3 regions of the Streptomyces sp. NPDC051064 genome follow, and region 1 is predicted to be linked to each of the others. Evidence: riboswitches for the same ligand, from Rfam matches in the RefSeq annotation. Region 1 holds a riboswitch; each other region holds the start of a gene.
What was found. A riboswitch is a leader RNA that binds a small molecule or an ion and turns the genes downstream of it on or off. The one in region 1 is predicted to bind cobalamin.
Positions count from the first base shown of each region.

Region 2: it holds a riboswitch for cobalamin, as region 1 does, so the genes downstream of both, ACIBCU_RS33085 (energy-coupling factor ABC transporter permease) here and ACIBCU_RS30100 (ABC transporter substrate-binding protein) in region 1, are expected to answer to the same signal.
Region 3: it holds a riboswitch for cobalamin, as region 1 does, so the genes downstream of both, ACIBCU_RS00300 (cobalamin biosynthesis protein) here and ACIBCU_RS30100 (ABC transporter substrate-binding protein) in region 1, are expected to answer to the same signal.

Region 1 covers NZ_JBITFK010000009.1:280,041-283,304, reverse strand. Annotated here, with positions in the region: gene ACIBCU_RS30110 (acyl-CoA dehydrogenase) at 1-1,286, shown strand, start outside; gene ACIBCU_RS30105 (hypothetical protein) at 1,283-1,453, shown strand; cobalamin riboswitch at 1,536-1,723, shown strand; gene ACIBCU_RS30100 (ABC transporter substrate-binding protein) at 1,753-2,826, shown strand; gene ACIBCU_RS30095 (FecCD family ABC transporter permease) at 2,823-3,264, shown strand, end outside.
Region 2 covers NZ_JBITFK010000011.1:140,170-143,433, reverse strand. Annotated here, with positions in the region: gene ACIBCU_RS33095 (ABC transporter permease) at 1-523, shown strand, start outside; gene ACIBCU_RS33090 (methyltransferase domain-containing protein) at 646-1,449, shown strand; cobalamin riboswitch at 1,769-1,974, shown strand; gene ACIBCU_RS33085 (energy-coupling factor ABC transporter permease) at 2,004-2,714, shown strand; gene ACIBCU_RS33080 (energy-coupling factor ABC transporter substrate-binding protein) at 2,711-3,067, shown strand; gene cbiQ (cobalt ECF transporter T component CbiQ) at 3,073-3,264, shown strand, end outside.
Region 3 covers NZ_JBITFK010000001.1:52,368-55,631, forward strand. Annotated here, with positions in the region: gene ACIBCU_RS00290 (inorganic phosphate transporter) at 1-501, shown strand, start outside; gene ACIBCU_RS00295 (hypothetical protein) at 514-738, shown strand; cobalamin riboswitch at 890-1,019, shown strand; gene ACIBCU_RS00300 (cobalamin biosynthesis protein) at 1,148-2,092, shown strand; gene ACIBCU_RS00305 (cobyric acid synthase) at 2,089-3,264, shown strand, end outside.

The DNA.
Region 1 (3,264 bases):
CCCGCCTGGTGGCCGACGGCTCCGACCACGGGGTACGCCTCTTCCTGGTGCCGCTCACCGACGACGCGCAGGCGCTGCCCGGTATCCGGGTACGGCGGCTCCCGGCCCGGATGGGCAGCCCGGTGGACCACTGCCTGACCTCGTTCGACCGGCTCTTCGTGGCACGGGACGCCCTGCTGGGATCAGCCGAGGAGGGCGACGCGCCAGGGGAGTTCAGAACGGGACGGGGGGACAGGCGGCGGCGCTTCCTCACCTCGATCGGGCGGGTCACCCCCGGCCGGATCTCCATGAGCGCCTGCGCGGCGGGCTCGGCCCGCGCGACCCTGGCCGTCGCCGTACGCTACGGCGGCCACCGGATGATCTCCGGCTCACGGGGCGCCCCACCGGTGCCGGTGAACGCCCACCGGACGCACCACGGACCGCTCGCCTCGGCCATGGCCATGGTCTTCGCCATGAGCCTGCTGTACCGCAGGGCGCAGGAACGCTGGGAAGCCTGTACGGACGAGGACGCCCGGACGGACGCGGTACGTCTGGTCGATGTCGCCAAGGCGTGGATCACCTGGCGGGCCCGCGACGTCATCGTCGAGAGCCGTGAACGCTGCGGCGCGCAGGCGCTGCTGGAGAACAACGGCATGACCGAACTCGTCACGGGCGTGGAGGGGGCCATCACCGCGGAGGGCGACAACATCGCCCTGTACGCCAAGGCGGCGGCCGACATGCTGTTGGCCGCCGAGCCCGGCGGTGACGACGCCCCGGACCGGGCCCCGCACCCCGGTGACCTCGCCGACCCGTACTTCCTGGGCCGGCTCCTCGCCTCGGTCCAGGACATCTGGTTCGCCCGGGCCAGGGCCCGCGCGCTGCGGGCACCCGACGCCGACACCCTCGGCCGGTGGAACGCGGCCTCGGGTCCCGCAATGCGCGGGGTCGAGGCCTACGCGTACCGGCAGGCCGCCGAGGCCTACGCCGAGGCCCGCGCGACGCTGCCCGAGGGGGCGGCCAGGGACCGGCTCGGGGACCTGGAGCGGCTGTTCGCCCTCGAATGGGTGTCCCGCAACAGCGGTGACCTGCTGGCCGCCGGCCTCCTGAGCGCCGCTCAGGTGGACGCCCTGCCCGAGGCCGTCGAGGAGCTCCTCACGGCCGTCGCCGCGCACGCCCCGGAGCTGGCCGACTCCTTCGCGCTGCCCGAGGAACTGCTCGCCGACTGGCCGATCGCCGGACCCGGCTACGCGGACGCGTACGACGACCCCGGGGGCCCGTGGAACACCCGCCCGGCGGACGCCCGATGAGCGCCGGAGGCAAGGGGCGGGCCGTCCGCTGCCGCCTGGGCGAGCACCTGGAGATCCTGGGACTGCGCACCGTCCTGCTCGCCTACTGGGGCACCACGTCCGTGCTCGCCCGCCGCGGCGGGAAGCCGCAGGCCGATGGCGGCGAATCGGTTCACCCCAAGCGCTGACCCGCGCGACGGCCGGCCGGTACGGAGGGGGAGAAGCCCCCGCCGTACCGGCTACGGCCCCCGAGGCCGCCGGCGCGCCGCGTGATAGCTTGCAGGCGCCAGTCACACTCCACGTGGAGTCAGGGAATCCGGTGAGAATCCGGAGCTGACGCGCAGCGGTGAGGGGGACGGGCGGGGCCACAGCCACTGGAACACCCTCGGGTGCACCGGGAAGGCGCCTCGTCCGGACGAACCCGAGTCCGAAGACCTGCTGGCAACCGCTTCCGCACCGGGAGCGGAACTCCGTACGGGCTCCGCGCATGAGCCCAGAGAATGCCGAGGACTCCGTGCCGCTCATAGCCAGCACCGTACGCCGAACAGCCCTGCTCATCGCGGGACTTGTGTTTCTGACCGCCTGCGGCGGAGGCGGGAACACTCCCGACGGCGCAGCACGGGACGCCGCCGGCGACGGCTTTCCCGTGACGCTCAAGAACTGCGGCCGTACGGTGACCGTCGACGCGGCACCGCGTCACGCCGTCTCCCTCAACCAGGGATCGACGGAGATCCTGCTCTCCCTGGGCCTCGCCGACAGGCTGGCCGCCACCGCGACCTGGACGGACCCGGTGATGAAGGGCCTGGAGAAGGACGAATCCACGGTGAAGCGCCTCGCCGAGAACCAGCCCTCCTCCGAGAAGGTCCTCGCCGAGGAACCCGACTTCGTCAGCGCCTCGTTCGAGTCCACCCTCGGCAAAGGCGGGGTGGCGTCCCGCGACCAGTTCGAGGAGCTCGGCGTACCGACGTACCTCGCACCCTCCGACTGCGCGGGCAAGGACAACACCGGCAGCAGCGACGGCTCACGCTCCAAGCCCCTGACCATGGACCGCGTCTACGGCGAAGTACGCGACCTGGCCAAGGTGTTCGGCGTCCCGGAACGGGGCGAGAAGCTGGTGAAGAGCCTCCGTGGCCGCATCGAGAGGGCGACCGCGGACATCGACGCGTCCGGCACCACGATGCTCTACTGGTTCGCCAACTCCGAGGCCCCGTACCTGGCCGGGTGCTGCGGCGCCCCCGGCATCATCACCGAGGAGCTCGGCGCGGAGAACGTCTTCGACGACACGCACGAGGAATGGCCCCAGGTCAACTGGGAGACGGTCGCCGACCGGAACCCCGACGTGCTGGTCATCGGGGACCTGACCCGGAAGTCGCAGACGGCCGAGAGCGCAGCGAAGAAGATCGAGTTCCTGGAGTCCAACCCCGCCACGAAGAACATGGACGCCGTCCGGCACAAGCGGTACGTCCTGCTGAGCGGCCAGGCGATGAATCCGACCATCCGGACCGTGGAGGGCGTGGAGCGCGTCGCCGCCGGGCTGCGCTCGTTCGGGCTCGCGGGGTGACGAGGAGCGAACGCGCCCCGGACGTACGGGTGGAGCAGCCGCCCGCGGTCCGGACGGCCCCCGGAGTCCGGGTCCTGCGCGACGGCGTCCTGTGGAGCGCCGGGGTCGCCCTGCTCGTCCTGTCCGTCGCGGTCGCCGTCACGATCGGACCCGCCCGTATCTCCGTCCCGGACGTCTGGTCCGCGGTGGCCTCGCACCTCGGCCTGGGAGACGGGCGGCTGACCCCGATCCGGGACGGCATCATCTGGAACCTGCGCATGCCCCGCACCCTGCTCGCCGCGGTGTGCGGGGCCGGGCTCGCGGTGTGCGGCACCGTGATGCAGTCGCTGCTGCGCAACCCGCTGGCGGACCCCTTCGTCCTCGGCGTCTCCTCCGGGGCGTCCACCGGGGCGGTCGTGGTCGTCGTCCTGGGTGTCGGCGGGGGAGCGGTGTCGGTCT
Region 2 (3,264 bases), on a different contig from region 1:
TTCCGACGCCCTCATCTGGACCTCCTTCTTCAGTGTCACGGGGGTCGTACCGGTGGCCTACGCCCTGCTCACGTTCACCGTGGGCGTGGCGGTCGGCCTGCTCCTGCGCCGCACGCTGGTGTCGATGGTGGTCACGCTCGGCATCGTCGTGGCGATCGGGTTCGTCTGGGACGAACTCTGGCGGAGCCTGGGACACATCATGTCGGTCAGCACCGACAAGGGCGTCGGGCCCGGTGCGGTACGGCCGGAGCTGCCTGTCCAGGCGGAGCAGCAGGGACAGGGCACCTACTTCCTCACCGGCTCCGGAGACCGCCTGGACTGGACCACCTGCCTCGACCAGGTGGAGAACGACCGGGCGCACACCGCCTGCCTGGAGTCCAAGCACGTCATCGGCTGGTCCATGGACTACCTCCCCGTCTCCCAGATGCAGACGATGCAGTGGCTCGGAGCCGGCATCATGCTCGCCGTCGCCGCCGCCGTCGCCACCTTCGTCATCCTCTGGGGGCGCAAGCGGCTCCTGTGACCCGTGGCCCCCGGGGCCGGGGGCTCACCGCGCGGTCCGGAGGACGCCCGGACCGGTTGGCGGGGAGCGGGCGCCGCGTGGTGGACTTCGTGTACGGACGGAGAGAGACGGTGGCGCAGGGCATGGCCGATCACAGCACGGACCACGGGTATCTGCTGGACAACCAGCAGTCGGAGGCAGGCATCCGATTCGGTGCGCTGTCCGAGCTGTTCGATCCGGTGACGTTCCGGCACGTCGACCGGATCGGCATCACCCGGGGCATGCGGTGCTGGGAGGTCGGGGCGGGCGGCCCCTCCGTGCCCGCGGGTCTTGCCGAGCGGGTCGGAGCAACGGGGCAGGTGGTCTGCACCGACATCGACGTGTCCTGGGCACGCGAAGCCGCCTCCGAAGTCGTCGAGGTCATGCGCCATGACGTCGCCGCCGACCCTCCGCCGCCGGGTGGCTTCGACCTCGTGCACGCCCGGCTGGTCCTGGTGCACGTCGTCGACCGCGCGGAGGCGCTGCGCCGCATGATCCAGGCGCTGCGACCGGGTGGTGTGCTGCTCCTGGAGGATGCCGATCCGGGGCTGCAGCCTCTGCTGTGCCCGGACGAGTCGGGCCCCGAGCAGCGGCTCGCCAACCGTCTGCGCTCCGGGTTCCGTGAGCTCATGGCCGCACGCGGTGCCGATCTCACGTACGGCCGGACACTGCCCCGGCTGCTGCGCGAAGGCGGCCTCGACGACGTACAGGCGGATGCCTACTTCCCGATCACCTCGCCGGCCTGCACCGTTCTCGAGGCAGCGACGGTCCGGCAGATCCGTGGCCGGCTCGTGGCGGCGGGGATCGCGACCGACGAGGACATCGACCGCCACCTGTCCAACGTCGCCACCGGACGACTCGACCTGGCGACGGCCCCCTTGGTCTCCGCCTGGGGGCGCCGCCCGTAGAAGGCGCGCGCCGGCGCGGGCTGTCGTCCGCGGTGTACGCCGACCCGCCGAGCAGGCCGGACTCCTGGGCAGGCTGCGCAGCCCCGCCTCATCCGCATGTACGACACGCTGACGGTCGACCACCCGGACGGCCAGGAGCCGGACGGCGTCACCGTCGTGCGGGAGTGCCTGGCCCCCACGCACGAGCGACGCGAGGCCGGAGGACCGTGACGGTTGCCGCCGCGATCCCCCGCGCCGTCCGTCGCGGCCGTCGGCGCGGGAGACCACCGGGCCCCGCCCGGCAGGGCCGGTGGCGGCCCTCGGTGACCTCAGGCCCGCTTGTCATCGTCCCCCACCTGGCACTACTGTCGCCACGCCTTGGTGAACGGGAAATCGGTGTGATGCCGGTGCGGCCCTCGCCACTGTGATCGGGAAGTCCGGCTCCGGCCCTCGCGGGCAGCCACTGGGTCCTTGTGACCCGGGAAGGCGGAGTTCGGGCGGTGGTACCCGTAAGCCAGGAGACCGGCCAAGGCACTTCAACCATCCACGAGGTGCTGGAGAGGGTCTGCTGAGTCATGCACATTGCCGAGGGTTTTCTGCCTCCGGCGCACGCGATCGCCTGGGGTGTCGCGTCCGCGCCGTTCGTCGTCCACGGAGTCCGGTCACTCACGCGTGAAGTCCGGGAGAACCCCGAGAGCACGCTGCTTCTGGGGGCTTCCGGGGCCTTCACGTTCGTTCTTTCCGCATTGAAGATCCCCTCCGTGACCGGGAGCTGCTCGCATCCCACGGGCACGGGGCTGGGGGCCATCCTGTTCCGTCCGCCGATCATGGCGGTCCTGGGCACCATCATCCTGCTGTTCCAAGCGCTCCTGCTCGCCCACGGCGGGCTGACCACGCTGGGTGCCAACGTCTTCTCGATGGCGATCGTGGGGCCCTGGGCGGGGTACGCGGTCTACAGGCTGCTGCGCCGGTACGACGTGCCGCTGATGGTGGGGGTGTTCTTCGGCGCGTTCGTCGCCGACCTGTCGACGTACTGCGTCACGAGCGTGCAGCTGGCGCTCGCCTTCCCGGACCCGAGCACCGGCTTCCTGGGCGCGCTCGGCAAGTTCGGCTCCATCTTCGCGGTCACCCAGATCCCACTGGCGGTGAGCGAGGGGCTCCTGACCGTTCTGGTCATGCGGCTCCTCGTGCAGTCCAGCAAGGGAGATCTGACCCGGCTCGGTGTGTTCCTCGCCGGCAGGCGGGACCGGACCAGGACGGCCGAGACCGAGGCGGTGGCCCGATGAACAGGAACACGAAGATCAACACCCTTCTGCTGCTCGTCGTGGCCGCGCTGGCCGTCCTGCCGCTGGCCCTCGGCCTCGGCGACGACGAGAAGGAGCCGTTCACAGGCTCCGACGCCCAGGCCGAGACGGCGATCACCGAGATCGATCCCGCATACGAACCCTGGTTCTCCCCGCTGTACGAACCACCGTCCGGCGAGATCGAGTCGGCGCTGTTCGCCCTCCAGGCCGCGTTGGGCGCGGGCGTCCTCGCCTACTACTTCGGTCTGCGACGCGGGCGCCGCCAGGGCGAGCTGCGCGCGAGCGTGCAGCAGGACGGCTCCGGCGCCGGGGAACCCGCGGCCCGGGGGGACTGAGACTCGTGCTGCCGATCGACGCGGCGGCGCACAGCAGTCGCTGGCGCCGCCGCCATCCCGTGGACAAAGCCGTACTCGGTCTGGGACTCACCATTCTGGCGATCTCGCTGCCGCCCTGGCCGGGAGCCGCACTGATCCTCCTCACCGCCGTCACCGTGCTGCTGGGGCCGGCCGGTGTACCCGCCCGCCAACTCTGG
Region 3 (3,264 bases), on a different contig from region 1:
CTCACCGACCTGCGTCCGCCGCAGGGCTTCGCGGCCCAGACGAGCGCGGCCACGGTCATCCTGGCCTCCTCGCACCTCGGCTTCTCCCTCTCCACCACGCAGTCCTGCTCCGGTGCCGTCATGGGCGCGGGTCTCGGACGCAAGGGAGGCGTGGTCCGCTGGTCCACCGCCACCCGGATGTTCGTCGCCTGGGGCCTGACCCTGCCGGCCGCCGGTCTGATGGGCGCGGGCGCCGAGTTCCTGACCAAGCAGGGGCCCTGGGGCGTCGGGGTGGTCGCCGTCCTCCTCGTCGCGGGCTCCGGAGCCATCTGGCTGCTGTCGCGCCGCAAGCCGGTCGACCACACCAACGTGAACGCGGAGGCCGAGCCCGCGGGCGTCGTCACCACCGCCGTCTCCGCGGTCAGCCCGCCGCCCGCCGGTGCCGTCGTACCGGAGCTCAAGACCACCATCTCGGCCCCGGCCACGACGGCCGGAACCCCGGCCGACCCGGCCACGGTGTAAGGACGAATCCGCATGAACATCGACTGGGCAGCTCTCGCGTCCGTCTTCGGCGTCAGCCTCGTGGTCACCGTCGCACTGGTCGGCCTCTTCACCCTCGGCATCACGGGCATGGCCAGGCAGACGTCGGCCGCGCAGGGCGGCGGCGGTGCCAACGGCCTGGTGCGCACCGGCGCGTACGCCTGCTTCGGGCTGTGCGCGGCGGCGGTCGCGTACGGGATCTATCTGATCGTCGCCTGACCGCTCCCACGCGGACTCCCGCCCGGGCCGGACACACCACGTGTGTCCGGCCCGGTGTGCGTCTGAGCACATTGAAGCCTCGCAGGTCAACGGCAGGTTGACGGGCGTTCACGGGGCATGGTGGACTGCCGGAGCCATTTACGGCGACAGGAGAGGAAGCCGGTGCGAATCCGGCGCGGTCCCGCCACTGTCACCGGGGAGCAGCCTCCACACGGAAGTCACGGCCCGCCACCGCGGGCTGGAAGGCCGGAGGAACTGCGGATCCGGAAGCCAGGAGACTCTCGTCGCCGGTCACGTCGAACCAGGGCGCGGACCCTGAGTGAGGACATACGCCATGTCTGGCTGCCCTGCGTCGGTCGCTTCACCCCCCGTCACGAAGGTCCTCCGAGGCGCGACGGCCGGCTGAGCGGTGCGAGCCGACCGCATCTTCGCGTACGGAGCCGCCGCCGGCCTGATCGGCGACCTGCTGTTCGGTGATCCCCGGCGTGGCCACCCCGTCGCCGCCTTCGGGCGTGCAGCGGCGGGCGCCGAGCGCCGCCTGTGGCGCGACCACCGCGGCTGGGGCGTCCTGCACACGCTCGTCTGTGCCGGGGGCGCCACGGGCGCCGCCGTCCTGGCCGCGCGTGCCGCCCGGAACCGTCCCGCCGCCGCCGTGGCGCTGACCGCGGCCGCCACCTGGTCCGTCGTCGGGGGCACCTCGCTGGGGCGCGAGGCCCGCGCCATCGGCGGGGCGCTGGCCGCCGGGGACATCGAGCTGGCCCGGGAGCGGCTGCCGCATCTGTGCGGCCGCGACCCGCAGTCGCTGGACGGGCAGCAGATCGCCCGCGCCGTGGTGGAGTCCGTCGCCGAGAACACCTCCGACGCCGTCGTGGGAGCCCTCGTGTGGGGCGCGCTCGGAGGAGTGCCCGGGCTGGTGGCCTTCCGGGCCGTCAACACGCTCGACGCCATGGTCGGGCACAAGTCGCCCCGCTACCGGCGCTACGGCTGGGCGTCGGCCCGGCTCGACGACGCCGCCGGCTGGCCCGGGGCCCGGCTCACCGCCGTGCTCGCCGTGGCCGCCGGGGGGCGCCCGCGCGAGGCGGTCCGGGCCTGGCGGGCGGACGCGGGCAGGCATCCCAGCCCCAACGCGGGCCCGGTGGAGGCCTCGTTCGCGGGGGCGCTGGGCGTACGGCTCGGCGGCACCCTCGCGTACGGCGGGCGGGTCGAGCACCGGCCGGTGCTCAACGGCGAGGCCGGCCGGGATGTGCGGGTCACGGACATCGAACGCGCGGTGCGGCTGTCGCGCCGGGTGAGTGTGCTGGCCCTCGCCGTGTGCGCGGCGGGGCGGCTGGCCATGGGACGGAGAGTCGGATGAGCGGCGGGCTGCTGGTCGCGGGGACCACCTCGGACGCGGGCAAGAGCGTCGTCACGGCAGGGATCTGCCGGTGGCTGGTGCGCCGGGGGGTGAAGGTCGCGCCGTTCAAGGCGCAGAACATGTCGCTGAACTCGTTCGTCACCCGGGAGGGGGCGGAGATCGGCCGCGCCCAGGCGATGCAGGCGCAGGCCGCCCGGGTGGAGCCGTCCGCGCTGATGAACCCGGTGCTGCTCAAGCCCGGCGGCGACCGGTCGAGCCAGGTCGTCCTGATGGGGAAGCCGGTCGGCGAGATGAGTGCGCGCGGCTACCACGGCGGTCGCCAGGAGGCGCTGCTGGGGACGGTCGTGGACTGTCTGGAGCAGCTGCGGGGCACGTATGACGCCGTGATCTGCGAGGGGGCGGGCAGTCCTGCCGAGATCAATCTGCGGCGGACGGACATCGTGAACATGGGCATCGCCCGGGCCGCGCGCTTTCCGGTGCTGGTGGTCGGCGACATCGACCGGGGCGGTGTGTTCGCCTCGTTCTTCGGCACGACGGCGCTGCTGAGCCCCGAGGACCAGTCGCTGGTCGCGGGATACCTCGTCAACAAGTTCCGCGGTGACGTGTCGCTGCTGGAGCCCGGTCTCGACATGCTGCTCGGGCTCACGGGGCGGCGGACGTACGGGGTGCTGCCGTACGCCCACGGGCTGGGCATCGACGAGGAGGACGGGCTGCGCGTCTCGATGCGCGGCACCGTGCGGGAGTCGGTCGTGGCGCCGCCGCACGGCGAGGACGTGCTGCGGGTCGCGGTGTGCGCGGTGCCGCTGATGTCGAACTTCACCGATGTGGACGCGCTGGCGGCCGAGCCGGGTGTGGTGGTGCGGTTCGTGGACCGGGCGGAGGAGCTCGTCGACGCGGACCTCGTGATCGTGCCCGGGACGCGGGGCACCGTGAAGGCGCTGGCGTGGCTGCGCGAGCGGGGGCTGGCCGACGCCCTGCTGCGGCGGGCTGCGGAGGGCCGCCCGGTGCTGGGCATCTGCGGCGGGTTCCAGGTGCTGGGTGAGCGGATCGAGGACGACGTGGAGTCGCGGGCCGGACTGGTCGAGGGGCTCGGGCTGCTGCCCGTACGCGTCCGTTTCGGCCGGGAGAAGGTCCTGGGGCGGCCCGTCGGGTCGGCGCTCGGGGAGCCGGTG